One region of the Siminovitchia fortis genome, then DNA from elsewhere that is predicted to be linked to it. Evidence: predicted binding sites of a transcription regulator. Region 1 holds the regulator's gene; each other region holds the start of a gene.
The links. Region 1 encodes Rex, which represses fermentation and respiration genes when NADH is low (regulators of the CRP and FNR family bind a similar motif). Its sites were predicted from a motif close to TTGTGAAATATTTCACAA; they were not measured.

Region 1 (5,061 bases):
GATTAACTTTAGAGAATATCGGGAAATGTTAATAAAAAGTTGAGAGAGTCAGAAGTTACACATAAATAATCCACAGAGATGTGGAAAATGTGGATTAATCAACAGGTTGTTGTGGATAATGTTGATAAGTTTGTTCATAACTGATAAATATTGAGACGGATTTGTGAGTAAAATTGTGAATAACGCTTCTCAAAGTTCAGATGCTTTTTTCGAATCCATAAAAAACAGGCCTGCACATGCAGGGCCTGTTTATGAATCCATATCTTCCGAAAGCTCGGTCCATTCTTCCATGAGTTGATCGATTTCATCCTTAATCTTCTCCACTTCCAAGTGGATGGCCAGCGACTGTTCATGGTCTTCGTATATGTCGGGCCGGCAGAGCAATTCTTCTTTTTCCGCAAGGTCCGCTTCCAGCTGCTCGACGTGTTCCTCAATTTCAGAGATTCTTCTTTTTCGCTGTCTTTCCAGCTTTCTCATTTCTTTTTCCTGAGAATAAGATTTTTTATCCACAGTTTTTGAAACAGCTTTGCTCTTATCTGCCATTTTTTCACGGGCAATTTTTTCCAGTTCGGCCATTTCCATCTTTTTCTCTACATAATAATCGTAGTCACCAAGGTACTCCACAGTCCCATTTTCAGTCAGCTCCACAACTTTGGTCGCAATCCTGTTGATGAAATAGCGGTCATGGGAAACGAATAAAATGGTCCCCGGATAATCCACAAGCGAGTTTTCCAACACTTCTTTGCTGTCCAGGTCCAAATGGTTTGTCGGTTCGTCCAATATGAGAAGATTGGCCTTTTGAAGCATCAGGATGGCCAAAGCAAGGCGTGCCTTTTCACCGCCGCTTAAAGAAGAAACGGTCTTCAACACATCGTCACCGCTGAACAGGAAGTTTCCCAACACTGTCCGGATGCCTCTTTCGCTTGTCAAAGGATAGTGATCCCACAGCTCCTGCAGCACCGTCTTGTTGGATGATAAATCAGCCTGTTCCTGATCGTAATATCCAATTTGGACATTGGAACCGTACTTGATATCCCCTGCTAAAAGCGGCAGCTTTTTAATAATTGTTTTCAACAATGTAGATTTTCCGATTCCATTCGGACCGACAAGCGCAATGCTATCACCGCGTGTCAGAGAAAGGCCAATATTTTTGGCCAAAGGGTTGCCATCATATCCTATAGCCCCGTCAACAAGCGACAGAACGTCGTTTCCGCTTTGTTTATCGATAGAAAAAGAAAAGGATGCGGATTTTTCATCGCCGGCCGGCCGGTCCATGATCTTCATTCTTTCCAACTGCTTGCGCCGACTCTGGGCACGCTTTGTCGTCGACGCCCTTGCCAGGTTCCGCTGGATGAAATCCTCCAGCTTCGCTATTTCTCCCTGCTGCTTTTCAAAAAGCTTCATGTCCCGCTCGTAATTTTCGGCCTTTTGCTGCAGATATTTGCTGTAGTTTCCATGAAAAATTGAAATTTCATGTCTGGACAACTCATACACTTGCGTTACGATTTGGTCTAAAAAATAACGGTCGTGCGAAACGAGAAGCAGTGCACCAGGATAATTTTGCAAATATTTTTCAAGCCATGCCATCGTTTCAATATCCAAATGGTTTGTCGGCTCGTCCAATATGAGCAGGTCAGGCTTCGTTAAAAGAAGTTTGGCCAAAGCCAGGCGCGTTTTCTGTCCGCCGCTGAGTGTTGATATATGAGTATGGTGGTCCTCTTCAAAAAATCTGAACCCATGGAGGACAGAGCGGATATCGGATTCATATTGATAACCGCCTATTTCCTTGAATTTCTCCTGCAGCCGGTCATATTCCGATAACAATTTTTCATAGGCACCATCCTGTTCGTAATTCGCAGGATCGGACATTTTCTGTTCTATATCCCGGAGTTTTTGTTCCATCTCCCTGACATCATCGAAAACAGTAAGCATTTCTTCCCATATCGTCAAGTTTGATTCCAAACCTGTATGCTGTGATAAATAGCCGATGGTCACATCTTTCGGCTTCACAATCTGCCCTGAATCATGGGATAATTCCCCCGCTATGATTTTGAGTAATGTAGACTTGCCGGCGCCGTTTCTTCCAACAAGCGCGGTCCGGTCCCTGTCATGGAGTTCCAGCTTTATATTCGATAAAATCAGATCGGCGCCAAAATATTTGGTGATCTGCTGTACCTGTAACAATAGCATGATTTTACACCCCTAATCATAGACAGTGTACCATTTTTTCAGTTTTTGACAATCAACAATTTTCTTCGGCAGGAAAAGACAGGCTTGACAAAATAGTGTATGATGGATAAGAGGTGTTGAGCGTGGAAAAATTGACCCATTTTAATGAAGAAGGCAGGGCCCAAATGGTGGATGTAAGCGGAAAACCGGAAACGGTCCGCACGGCTATCGCCCAATCGAGCATTGAAGTCAACAACACAATTTATGAACATATCAGCCAAAACAAGGTAAAAAAGGGTGATGTCCTGGCGGTCGCACAAGTGGCCGGCATCATGGCGGCCAAAAAGACGTGGGACATCATTCCGATGTGCCACCCGATTCCCTTGAAAGGGATCAATTTTTCTTTTGAATGGCAGGACGGAAAAGATGATCACAAACAGCTTGTTATTCAAGCTTCTGTGAAAACGATCGGAAATACAGGTGTAGAAATGGAAGCTTTGACAGCAGTGTCCGCTGCTGCGCTCACCGTTTATGATATGTGCAAGGCCATTGATAAGGGAATGGTGATCGGACCGACTTTTTTAATAGAAAAAACAGGCGGAGTGTCCAGTAAAGATTATCGTCGCTAGTGCGATGCCAGTTTGTACTAGGCGGGTTTTGCTTTACCTTAATATGAACAGGCGCTTTCGCTTTTCTTACATCTAGTCTTGGAGGATTGGATAATGAACGAAGAAACAACAAAAATACCACAGGCAACAGCCAAACGGCTGCCGCTTTACTACAGGTTCTTGAAAAATTTGCATGCTTCGGGAAAACAAAGGGTTTCATCCGCTGAACTGAGTGAAGCGGTCAAGGTTGACTCCGCCACAATTCGAAGGGATTTTTCTTATTTTGGGGCGCTTGGGAAAAAGGGATATGGGTATAATGTAAACTATCTTCTCACTTTCTTCCGGAAAACATTGGATCAGGACGAGCTTTCGAAGGTCGCATTGATTGGCGTCGGCAATTTGGGAACGGCTTTTTTACATTATAATTTTCTAAAAAACAATAATACAAAGATTGAAATGGCATTCGATGTGGATAAAGAAAAGGTCGAAAAAGAAATTTGCGGTATCCGGATTTACGATATGGATGAATTGGAGGAAAGGCTAAAGCAGGAAGATATTACGGTTGCCATTTTGACCGTTCCTGCAAGCGCTGCCCAGACGATTACCGACCGGATTAAAAAGACAAATGTAAAAGGCATTTTGAACTTTACGCCGGCGCGGCTCAATGTCCCGCCTTCCATTCGGGTCCATCATATCGACTTGGCAGTCGAGCTTCAATCGCTCATCTATTTCTTGAAAAATTATCCTAACGATGACACGGAAAGTTCACAGGATAAAACGAATTTAAATGGCTAAACGGACAAGTTTCCGTTAAAATAATAGTATGAGGAGGTGGACCCTATGGGAGTAGGTCCTGGAAGTTTGATTATTATCGCTTTTGTCGCTCTCTTGGTTTTTGGTCCAAAAAAACTGCCCGAATTAGGCAAAGCAGCAGGAAACACATTGCGCGAATTCAAGAATGCAACTAAAGGGCTGGCGGAAGACGATGAAAAGGACAAGAAGAAAGACACCGGCCAGTGATAGGATGAACGACATGGATCAGAAGAATATGACGATTCTTGATCATATAGAAGAATTAAGAAAACGGCTGGTCATTATAGTCGTTTTCTTTGTGCTGGCGGTTATTGTCAGCTTTTTTTTATCACAGCCGCTTATAAAATGGCTCCAGCATGCAAGCATCGTCCATGATATAACGATGAACGCCTTTCGGGTGACTGATCCGTTCAAGGTGTTTATGCAAATGGCGTTTGTGCTGGCTTTCATTATGACCTCGCCGGTCATTTTATACCAGCTGTGGGCATTTATCAGTCCTGGTTTATTAGAGAAGGAACGAAGAGTGACGCTCAGCTATATCCCCGTTTCTGTCACGCTATTTCTGGCGGGAGTGCTTTTTGCGTATTTCGTCCTTTTCCCGTTCGTCATTCGCTTCATGCTCGGCTTATCGGGCAATATGGACATTCAGACGACGATCGGAATCAATGAGTATTTCCATTTTCTGTTTCAGATCACGATACCATTTGGCGTGCTTTTTCAATTGCCGGTTGTAGTGTTGTTCCTGACGCGGCTCGGAATTGTAACGCCGGCATTTCTCCGGCAGGTCCGGAAATACGCCTATTTTATTTTGATCGTGGTAGCGGCATTCATTACGCCTCCGGACGTCATTTCACATATGATGGTGACGGTTCCCTTGCTTATCCTGTATGAAATCAGCATATGGATTTCAAAAATAGGCTACAAAAAGGCGCAGGCTTCCCAAGCGGAGCAGGAGCGCGCAATAAATGAACCACAATAAAGAAAAGCGGAAGGCGCCCGCCTATCGGCGACAAGCATAAGCCAATCGCTGAAGAAGGCGTAGTTTGCCTTCATCAGCGATTGGCTTATGACCTCGAGCCGATGGCGCCTGAAGCTGGACATGTCACATCATCATTCCATATAGATGTTTCATCCAAATTTTTATACATTCTTTAAAAGTGAGAAAAGCGCAAGCGCCCGTTTAGCTGCGGCATTTTGAAGAGAAAAGAGACATCGCGAATGATGTCTCTTTATTTTCTTTGTTCATTTTTCAATCTAAAGTGGAGGAAGATCAGTCGAAAGCCCGCCCCGAAATCGAAGGTGGCCAAAATAATCAATAAGTAAACTATGAAACCCCACTCGTTCAATTTTACTTGTTGAACGGCAAAAAATGTGAACACAACTCCAAGCATAATATAGATCATGCCGGAAAACAACGGTGACCTCATGAAAAGAAACCTCCCATCCACTGCACAAAGTGTATAAAGCTTTG
Region 2 (5,061 bases), on a different contig from region 1:
TTTCGACGCGATCATTACGGATAATGATGCTACTTGCTCACGCAAAGCTGCAACAGCATTTTCTTTTTCCTGCTCAATTTCCAAGCGTGCAGTTTCTTTTAAACGCTCCGCTTCCCGGCGAGCGGCTTCCATAATTTCCTGGCGTTGGTTTTCGCCATGTTTCTTGGAGTTTTCAATCATGTTTTGCGCTTCTTGACGCGCTTCTTTCAAAAGAGCTTTTTGCTCTTCAAGCAAATTATTTGCTTCTGTACGGCTCTTTTCAGCCGCTTCGATTTCACCCGCTATATGCTCTTCACGCTGTTTCATGATGCCCATCAATGGTCCCCAGGCAAATTTCTTTAACAGCGCCATTAGTATAATAAACATTACAAGCTGGAAAATGATGTCGCCGCCATTAAAACGTACACCGGCAATTTCCGCTCCTAATACAAAGCTGCTCGTTAACAAGCTCGCTCCACTCCTTTCGGACTTTCGTATCGGTTTTGAATCAACCGGCCCTCAGCCGGTGGCCTGTTAATAAACTACTTGATTTCTTAAAAAATGGCGAAGCAATATTTTTCTTCGCCATTTTCAAACTTGTTCTGATTATTCAATAAATGTTATCTGCCTTGAACCATAAACGCGATAACAACTGCGATGATAGGAATAGCCTCTACCAACGCTACCCCGATGAACATTGTAGTTTGTAGCATACCACGTGCTTCCGGTTGACGTGCAATCCCTTCTACTGTGCGGGAAACGATCAATCCGTTACCGATACCTGCTCCAAGAGCTGCCAATCCGATTGCAATTGCTGCTGCTAACATTCCCATTATAAATTTCCTCCTTAAATATATGAAAAGTATTTTGGTTAAAAGTCATTGTCCAATTTGATGAACAATTATATATTAATGGTCTTCATTGACTTTGTGGGCCAAATAAACCATTGTCAACATAGTAAAAATAAATGCCTGAATCGCTCCGATAAATACGGAGAATCCCATCCATGCAAGCGTTGGAATAGCTGCTGCAATCCAGCCGACTGCTCCGATGGCTGCAAGCCCTCCGGCCAACAGGCCAAGCAAAATCTCCCCTGCAAAGATGTTTCCGTAAAGACGAAGACCCAACGTCAACGTATTGGCAAATTCTTCAATAATTTTGAGCGGGAATAAGAACCACATTGGGCTGACATAGCCGCGAAGATATTCGCCAAAACCTTTTTGCTTAATTCCATAGTAATGCGATAATGCCACTACCATTGTTGCCAATGTAAGTGTGATGACCGGATCGGCTGTCGGTGACTTCCACCATAATTCATCATTGATAGATACCGAAAATGGCAAACCAAGCATGTTGGACACAAATATATAAAATATCAAAGTTACGCCGAGTACGTGGAAGTGTCCGCCTGTTTTCCAGTCCATATTGCTTTTAACGATATTTCTGACGAAATCGAATACCCACTCCATAAAATTCTGCATACCTGTCGGTTTCATTGCCAAAGTCCGTGTACTGATCACCGCTATGATAAACACGATAAGCGATGCTACAGTAATCATCAATACGTTTCCGAGATTGAAATACAATCCAAATATTTCTTTAACTGGTGCTCCATGATCCATTTAGAACTCACCTCTCTTCCCGCTGCTTGTCTTTTCTAAAAAGGATGGAGATTAAAGCATCTATGACTATGACAAGATAAGATGTCATTAATCCTATAATTACACTCATGAGATTGAAGGTTTCCGGATATTGAACGGCGATGAATACTGCCAAAATCGCAGCCGCCATCCTGGATAGCGTCCCCAATGAACGCATTTTGCGCCCAGCAAGCATGGCTTCCCCAAACTTGTCCATTCTGCGGACCATCATCCACAGATTGAAAAAGCTGATGGAAGTTCCAAGAATCAACCCCATAAAAATAGATTGGTAATGGGAGAAGCCCCAGCCCAATACAAAAATTGCCAACAAGTATAGTATGTACTTCTTGTATCTATAAAATAACAGTTGGAGATCATCCATGTCTTTCTAATCCCCCGATTGCCGGATTGTTAAAATAACCGCAAAGACCCCGGCCGCCAAGCCCGCAAGAAGGCCGATGATCATGAAAAGCGGCTCAAGCCCGGCTTTTTCATCCAGCCATCTTCCAATAAAAATCCCAGCAAGAATAGAGCCTGTCAATTGTGCCAAAATGGCAGAATAAAGGGCCATCCCGTAAAGCAGATGACGATTTTTCCTACTCAATATGCATCATCTTTCGCATTTTTTAGTCAGGCTGCAAATTCCGTGTTTTTTCAACAATTTCCGAACGCTTTTTGGTTGAAAGAAAGTGAATAAACTCTCCTCTTCATACCCTTTGTTAGCATACAATAGGGTTATGTCAAAGTCAACGGGTTTCATGTGAAATTAGAAACAAACTAAACGCGTTTTTCAGTTTGTCACAAATTCATCAAATTTCATCTAACATGTGGTTTTTCGACCTTTTTCTGCCATGGATTGTTATACATGCAGTATCACCAAAAACAGGAGGAAATTTTCCCTCCTGTTCAATCAACGGGCCGAAAAGGCTCAGGACGTTCATCTTTCATTTTAAAATAATATAAAATGGCATCCGCTATCCGTTTTGAAGCTTCCCCATCACCGTACGGGTTGATGGCTTGGGCCATTTTCTTATATTCTTCGGAATCTGTGAGCAATTCAGCGGCCAAGCGGTAAATCGTTTCTTCATCGGTCCCGGCAAGCTTCAGCGTCCCCGCTTCGATCCCTTCAGGGCGCTCTGTCGTATCCCGGAGAACAAGTACCGGAACTCCAAGAGACGGCGCTTCCTCCTGAACCCCCCCTGAATCGGTGAGTATCAAGTGGGCCCGGTTGGCAAAGTTATGAAAATCAATGACACCAAGGGGTTCGATCAGATGTATGCGCTGGTCATTGCCCAGCTCTTCATCAGCAATGTTTCGAACCACCGGGTTTAAATGAACGGGATAAATGACCTGGATATCCGGCTGTTCATTTACAATCCGTTTAATGGCCCTGAACATGTTTCGCATTGGCTGGCCAAGATTCTCCCTGCGGTGGGCGGTGAGAAGGATCAGCCGGTCGTTCCCAAGCTTATCGAGCACCGCGTGCCCATACTCCTTTTTTACTGTAGTCTTAAGGGCATCGATAGCCGTATTTCCGGTGATAAAGATATTCTCTTCCTTTTTATCTTCATTGATCAGATTCCGGGCTGCTTTTTCAGTAGGAGAAAAATGCAGATCCGCAATGACCCCTGTCAGCTGCCGATTCATCTCTTCAGGAAAAGGAGAATATTTATTCCATGTCCTCAAGCCTGCCTCAACGTGGCCTACAGCAGATTGGTTGTAAAAAGCGGCCAGGCTTGCGGAAAATGTGGTCGTCGTATCACCGTGAACGAGAACAATATCCGGCTTCAGGTCTTTCATGACCCCATCCAGCCCCTCAAGGCTGCGCGTTGTGACATCAGTCAGGGTTTGCCGGTCTTTCATGATATTCAAATCAAAATCCGGCTCGATATTAAAAATTTCAAGTACCTGATCAAGCATTTGCCGATGCTGGGCTGTTACAGCCACGAACGGCTCAAACTCATCGTTCCTATTTTTCAGCTCCTTCACAAGCGGGGCCATCTTTATGGCCTCCGGCCTCGTCCCGAAAACAGATAGTACTTTGATTCGCTTACTCATTTGGGGATCCCTCTTCTTTCTTTATATTCTCAGAATTACTTTGTCCCAAATAAACGATCCCCGGCATCGCCTAAACCCGGTACAATATATCCTTTTTCGTTCAGCCTTTCATCCACGCCCGCAACATAAATATCCACATCCGGATGGGCGTCCTGGATGGCTTTAATTCCCTCGGGAGCGGCGATCAGGCACATGAGCTTCATCTGTTTGGCTCCGCGCTTTTTCAAGGAATGAATGGCTTCTACGGCAGTTCCGCCAGTCGCAAGCATGGGGTCGACAATAATGAAAAATCTGTCTTGTATATCGCTTGGGAGTTTTAGATAATACTCAACCGGCAGCAAAGTTTCCGGGTCACGGTAAAGACCGACATGCCCTACCTTTGCAGCAGGAATTAATTTTAATATACCGTCCACCATGCCGATTCCGGCTCTGAGGATCGGAACAATGCCTATCTTTTTCCCGGCCAGCACTTTCGAAGTAGCCTTGCTCACCGGCGTTTCCACTTCAATCTCTTTCAGGGGCATATCTCTGGTAATTTCAAAAGCCATCAACGTTGCGACTTCGTCAACAAGCTCGCGGAATTCCTTTGTCCCTGTATTTTTATCGCGGATGTATGTAATTTTGTGCTGAATGAGAGGATGGTCGATTATATGAACTTTGCCCATGCGTGCTCTCTCCTTTGTTCTTTTATTTACGATCAAGACGGGAGCTTTGAAGTGATTCAGACGGCAGGCAGAACCAATTCACCCTCGCTCTGGTCGTTATATCCCTGCCCATTTTACATAAAAGAAAATCTTTCGGCAACTAGAAAAGCGAAAGCGCCCGTTTATTCGACAACCACAAGAACAGCCTGCCTTTGATAGACAGACTGTTCATAAAAAAATTATTCATAGAGAGGGAAACGGGATGTGATGGCCTCAACCTTCTTGCGTGCCTCTTCCAATTTCTCTTCATCGCCGTTATTTTTCAGGACAAAAGCGATCAAGGAGGCGATTGCATCCATTTCTTTCATTCCGAATCCGCGTGATGTAACAGCCGCTGTTCCTATACGGATGCCGCTTGTTACAAACGGGCCTTCAGGATCGTATGGGATCGTGTTTTTATTGACAGTGATCCCTACATCATCAAGAACTTTTTCCGCATCTTTTCCGGTCAATCCCAAAGAACGCACATCCAATAGAAGCAAGTGGTTGTCCGTTCCGCCGGAAACGAGGTTCACACCTTCTTCTTTAAGGCTTTCGGCAAGCCTGTTTGCATTTTCCATAATGAGTTTTGCGTAATCTTTGAAATCAGCACGCAAAACTTCACCAAATGCAACGGCTTTTGCGGCAATGACGTGCATGAGCGGGCCGCCCTGAATTCCAGGGAAAACGGACTTATCGAT
Region 3 (5,061 bases), on a different contig from region 1:
TCATATAAACCATTAATATCCGTTAAGATGATCAGCATGTCGGCGTGTATAAATCCGCTGACGAGGGCAGAGAGCATGTCATTGTCGCCAAATGTCAATTCATCGACTGCAACGGTATCATTTTCGTTGATAATCGGCAAAAGTCCGCGGTCCAAAAGCTCGCCGATAGTTGCAAACGCATTTCTATAGCGGGATCTGTCTGAAAAATCACCGCGTGTGAGCAAAATTTGTGCTGGAACAATGTTAAATTCACTCAATTTTTCAGTATAAGACTGGACGAGCAGGCTTTGGCCGACTGCCGCGGCTGCCTGTCTTCCTTTTACCGTTACAGGGCGGGCGGGGTATCCCAGGCTTCTGAAGCCGGCGGCTACAGCACCTGAAGAAACAAGAATCACTTCATGATTGGCGTCTTTTAGAGCTGCCAATGCATGAACGTGATCAGCAAACCTATCCTGATCGATTTCCCCTCTGTCATTCGTCAGGGAACTGCTTCCGATTTTGACAACGATCCTTTTTTTTCTCATCGGTCTATCTCCTATTACAATAATCATTCTTAGAAAATAAAATAGCTCTCCCATCCTCATATAAAGGACGAAAGAGCTCTGCTTCCGCGGTACCACCATTATTGGGTGCCTCAGCACCCCACTTTGCCTGATAACGCCAGGAAACGCCCATGTTTTTTGCACGGGACTCAGAAGGCAGGTTCAACGGCTTTCCAGTGGCGAAATCTCTCAGCTTGTAAATTTCGCTCTCTTGTCACGGACTCATCCGTTTACTAGTCCTTCGTCTGCGTTCATCGTTCGTAATTTGATTTAATTATGCTTAAAAAAAGCAGGTTTGTCAAGATGCTGACAATAGATCCTGTGCATAATAAGAAAAGCGCAAGCGCCTTGCCCATCGACGTACAGACTGGAGTGCCTCCGACGAGATAAAGAAAACACGGCGAGGAACGAGCCGATGTTGACTTATCGTAGGAGGAGGTGCGAAGTCTGCTAATCGATAGGCGCTGAAGCTGGACAAAGAAAAAGCAACGTCCAAAAGGAAGTTGCCCCAAGATCTGTATCCAAACGGAAGACTACCACCAAAGGAACGGAAAAAACGGATAGAACCCGATAAATACAGGGTTACCGCCCCCTGCACCACCTACATAGGAGGCACCCATTATAATTTAATAAAATAAACAGCACAACAATTAAAGCAAACCCACTCTTCCTGCTGCCTTTTCCACCATGACCCTTTCACTCATTCTTCAAATTATGTAGTATATTTAATCGTGATTGTCCATGTATTTCGGGTGCCACAAATTTTATTCATAGAGCCTGGAATATTTATGTTTAAGTGCTTTTCGTTGACTATTTTATAGGAGTTTTTTAAGCCTTTCCCGCATATCTTCTGCAAGTCCTTCCATAGCTATTACTCTTTCAATCTCTTTCATATTTTTTCGGTCATGAAAAAATAAGTGATGCAACCCGTTGATGGAAATAGTGTCTTGAGGGCGGTCGATCAATGTGATGGCCGAACTTTCCTCCACCAAGCCCTCTTCCAACACCCGGGCAAAATAGCCGGTTTTTCCTGTTTGGATAAATTGTTCGAAAAAGCCTCTGATCCGGTTGGCAATATCAACTTTTGCACATGGTATCCTGCTTTGGGTGATTTGAACCTTTGCATCGCCTATTTGGTATATGTCGCCAACATATACACTATCTTCAGTATGGTCGGCGACGGTGATATTCTCACCGAAAGCTGGTATGTTCAGCTCTGTGCCGGAGAGGGCGTTCCACTCCGCATAATGTTCAAAAGGGTAAAAACAGACGGCCCTATCATCGCCTCCATGGCTGTCATGATCTGCCACGTCATCATTTTCAAAGCCTGTTTTATAGAGGTATGCCGAAGAAACCGGCTTTTTTCTTATGCCGGAATTGATTACCCGTCCAAATGGGTTTCCGATCAGCTGCGGCCGGCCTACATTCAATGATTTTATAATGGTATGATTCTCCCCTCGTGTTTTTTTATCGTTGTTGAAACGCTACTTTTACACCAAGCCAAATATAGATCAACCCTGCAACTTTTCCGCTCCACTGTCCAATATTGGCAGTACGCTTCATCAAACGGCCGATAGGGCGAATGCTGATGGCTATCATGGAAGTGTAAAGACAGCTCATGATTACAAAAATCAAACCCAGTAATAGGAACTGAACAATGGCAGGCCCCTTTTCAGGATGGATAAACTGAGGAAGGAAAGCCAAAAGAAAATAGCCGGTTTTGGATTCAATACTTCCGCCAATTCACGACCTTATATAACTAATATTATACCATCGTTTTTCTGTAAAAAGTGGAGCGGCCGGGAATTTTAAAACCGTTTATTCATAAGCTGATAATATGACCAAGTCATAATACCAAAAAACTGCAATAGGACCAGATGTTAATAACTGATGTTAAGACAAGTGCCTCCGGTGTCGTCATATAACCAATACCAGCGGCAAAGCCGATTGCAACAGGTTAACCCAATATTAGTATTGGCAGCTATTCACCTGGAAATTATATCAATATACCATCGAAGTTATCACACCATAAAAAAAGAACTTGCAACGCAAAACAACTAATTTTTCAGCATTTCACAACTTTATCATAAAGAAGCTAACAATTTGACACATAATAACGTTCAGCAAGGGCAATATAGGGTATGATAAATTTAGGGGTGTTTAAATGATGTATAAAAAACATGAACGGATCTTGGTAGGACTTGCATTTGGCGCAGCAGCCATTATGCTTTTATCCATTCTTGGACGGATTTTTGGCAGTTGATGAAAGGGTGAAAGTTGTATGTTTAACGGAGATTCCTTGTTTTACAGCCGGCTGTTGACGGAACTGACCCTCTCTTTCCATATCATATATGCCACAATCGGAGTCGGCGTTCCGCTGATGATCATGATTGCACAGTGGGTCGGCATCAGGAAGAATGACGAGCACTATATTTTATTGGCGAGACGGTGGACCCGCGGCTTCGTCATTACCGTTGCAGTCGGGGTTGTAACCGGAACAGCCATCGGATTGCAGCTCTCGCTTTTATGGCCTAATTTTATGGAATTGGCGGGAAATGTCATAGCTTTGCCGCTTTTCATGGAGACTTTCGCTTTCTTTTTCGAAGCGATTTTTCTGGGAATTTATTTATACACATGGGACCGGTTCAAGGATCAGCGCAAACACCTTATGCTTCTGATACCGGTTGCGGCAGGAGCGGCCTTCTCGGCTGTTTTTATTACAATCGTCAATGCTTTTATGAATGCACCGCAAGGCTTCGACATTGTGAATGGGGAGCTCGTGAATATCAACCCGCTTATTGCCATGTTCAATCCGGCCATGCCTACAAAAGTGGCACACGTCGTTGCCAGTGCATTTATGACTTCCGCTTTTGTTTTGGCTTCCATTGCCGGTTTCAGGCTTTTAAAAGGATCAGATCATATTTACCATAAAAAAGCTTTGTATTTGACCATGAAAATTGGCCTCATTTTCTCCATCGCCACAGCGGTAATCGGAGATTTTTCAGGAAAATACCTGGCGGATTACCAGCCGGAAAAGCTTGCGGCTGCTGAATGGCATTTTGAAACATCCGGAGATGCACCGCTCGTGCTATTTGGAAAACTGGATAATGGAGAAGTAAAATATGCCATTGAAATTCCAAAGGCTCTCAGTATTTTGGCATACAGCGATCCATCAGCGGAGGTTATCGGGCTGGATCAGTTTAAAGAGGATGAAATTCCTCCTCTATATATCCACTATCTCTTTGATATCATGGTATCCATTGGCGTATGGATGACTTTATTGTCACTAGTGTTTTGGCTGGGGTCAAAAAGAAGCTGGGCCTTAATTCAAACAAAATGGTTTCGCTGGCTGATTGTTCTCGGCGGCCCGTTATCCATCCTGGCTATCGAGATGGGATGGTGGCTGGCGGAAGTCGGGAGGCAGCCTTGGGTCCTTCGCGGGCTGATGAAGACATCAGATGCTGCAACATCAAGCAATCACGTTGATACCATGCTCATTCTGTTTGCCGGGTTGTATATCATTCTTGCCATCGGAAGTGTCGTTGTATTAAGCAGGATGTTCCGGAACAACCCTGTTGAACGCGAGCTTGAAGAGCGTCATGCGGAAAAAGGCGGTGTCGTTCGATGAATTTGGAAATATTGGGAATCATGGTGTTATGGACATTTTTATTTGGCTACGTCATTGTCGCTTCCGTTGACTTTGGCGCAGGATTTTTTAACGCATACAGTTTGTATGCCGGCAAGCAGCACATTTTGACGAACATCATTCAGCGTTATCTGTCCCCTGTTTGGGAAGTAACGAATGTTTTTCTTGTATTCTTTTTCGTAGGAATCGTCGGGTTTTTTCCAAAAACGGCATTTTATTATGGAACCATTCTCCTTGTCCCTGTCAGCATTGCTATTTTGCTATTAGCCATCCGGGGATCCTACTATGCTTTTGAAACTTACGGATCAAGGGGCCATAAGGGATATTCGTTCATGTACGGCCTGTCAGGGCTGTTCCTTCCTGCCTCTTTATCGATTGTTCTGACGATTTCAGAGGGCGGATTCGTTTTTATCGAGAACGGAAAGCCGGTGCTGGATTACTGGGCGCTGTTTACCACCCCCCTTACGTGGAGCATTGTGGTATTGAGTATTGCGGCCGTACTATATATATCCGCTGTTTTCCTGACTTGGTACGCCCACAAGGCAAAGGATAAAGATGCTGCAGAATTAATGCGGAAATACGCGCTCACCTGGTCCCTCCCGCTGATCATCACGGCTTCAGGGATCATTGTTGAACTTCGTGCCCATAATCCGGAACACTTTGCTAATTTGCTGAATCTGTGGTGGATGTTTGTTTTATCATTCCTTTTATTTATCGGCACTGTTTGGCTTATATGGAAAAGAAAACATTACGGAAGAGCATTCGGATTGTTGGCGGGACAGTTTGCCCTTGCGTTTTTCGCATACGGCATCTCCCACTACCCCTATTTGCTTTATCCGCATTTGACGATCTATGACAGTTTTACAAACGAAG

Region 2: a site for Rex is predicted at 2,378-2,395, ahead of FS666_RS01910 (AtpZ/AtpI family protein). Genes of this name have one in related genera too.
Region 3: a site for Rex is predicted at 2,604-2,621, ahead of FS666_RS14905 (cytochrome ubiquinol oxidase subunit I). Genes of this name have one in related genera too.

What each region holds. Positions count from the first base shown of each region.
Region 1 is NZ_VEKZ01000054.1:23,137-28,197, reverse strand. Features, by position in the region: gene FS666_RS15130 (ABC-F family ATP-binding cassette domain-containing protein) at 250-2,190, opposite strand; gene moaC (cyclic pyranopterin monophosphate synthase MoaC) at 2,313-2,798, shown strand; gene FS666_RS15120 (redox-sensing transcriptional repressor Rex) at 2,892-3,572, shown strand; gene FS666_RS15115 (sec-independent protein translocase protein TatAY) at 3,618-3,797, shown strand; gene tatC (twin-arginine translocase subunit TatC) at 3,811-4,569, shown strand; gene FS666_RS15105 (YdiK family protein) at 4,820-5,017, opposite strand; gene FS666_RS15100 (CPBP family intramembrane glutamic endopeptidase) at 5,014-5,061, opposite strand, start outside.
Region 2 is NZ_VEKZ01000003.1:46,354-51,414, reverse strand. Features, by position in the region: gene atpF (F0F1 ATP synthase subunit B) at 1-447, opposite strand, end outside; gene atpE (F0F1 ATP synthase subunit C) at 600-812, opposite strand; gene atpB (F0F1 ATP synthase subunit A) at 888-1,601, opposite strand; gene FS666_RS01915 (ATP synthase subunit I) at 1,609-2,001, opposite strand; gene FS666_RS01910 (AtpZ/AtpI family protein) at 2,008-2,223, opposite strand; gene wecB (non-hydrolyzing UDP-N-acetylglucosamine 2-epimerase) at 2,526-3,677, opposite strand; gene upp (uracil phosphoribosyltransferase) at 3,713-4,342, opposite strand; gene FS666_RS01895 (serine hydroxymethyltransferase) at 4,561-5,061, opposite strand, start outside.
Region 3 is NZ_VEKZ01000053.1:4,047-9,107, reverse strand. Features, by position in the region: gene proB (glutamate 5-kinase) at 1-524, opposite strand, end outside; T-box leader at 585-799, opposite strand; partial or broken gene FS666_RS20345 (YjcZ family sporulation protein) at 1,125-1,211, opposite strand; gene FS666_RS14910 (MOSC domain-containing protein) at 1,358-1,972, opposite strand; gene FS666_RS14905 (cytochrome ubiquinol oxidase subunit I) at 2,824-4,170, shown strand; gene FS666_RS14900 (cytochrome d ubiquinol oxidase subunit II) at 4,167-5,061, shown strand, end outside.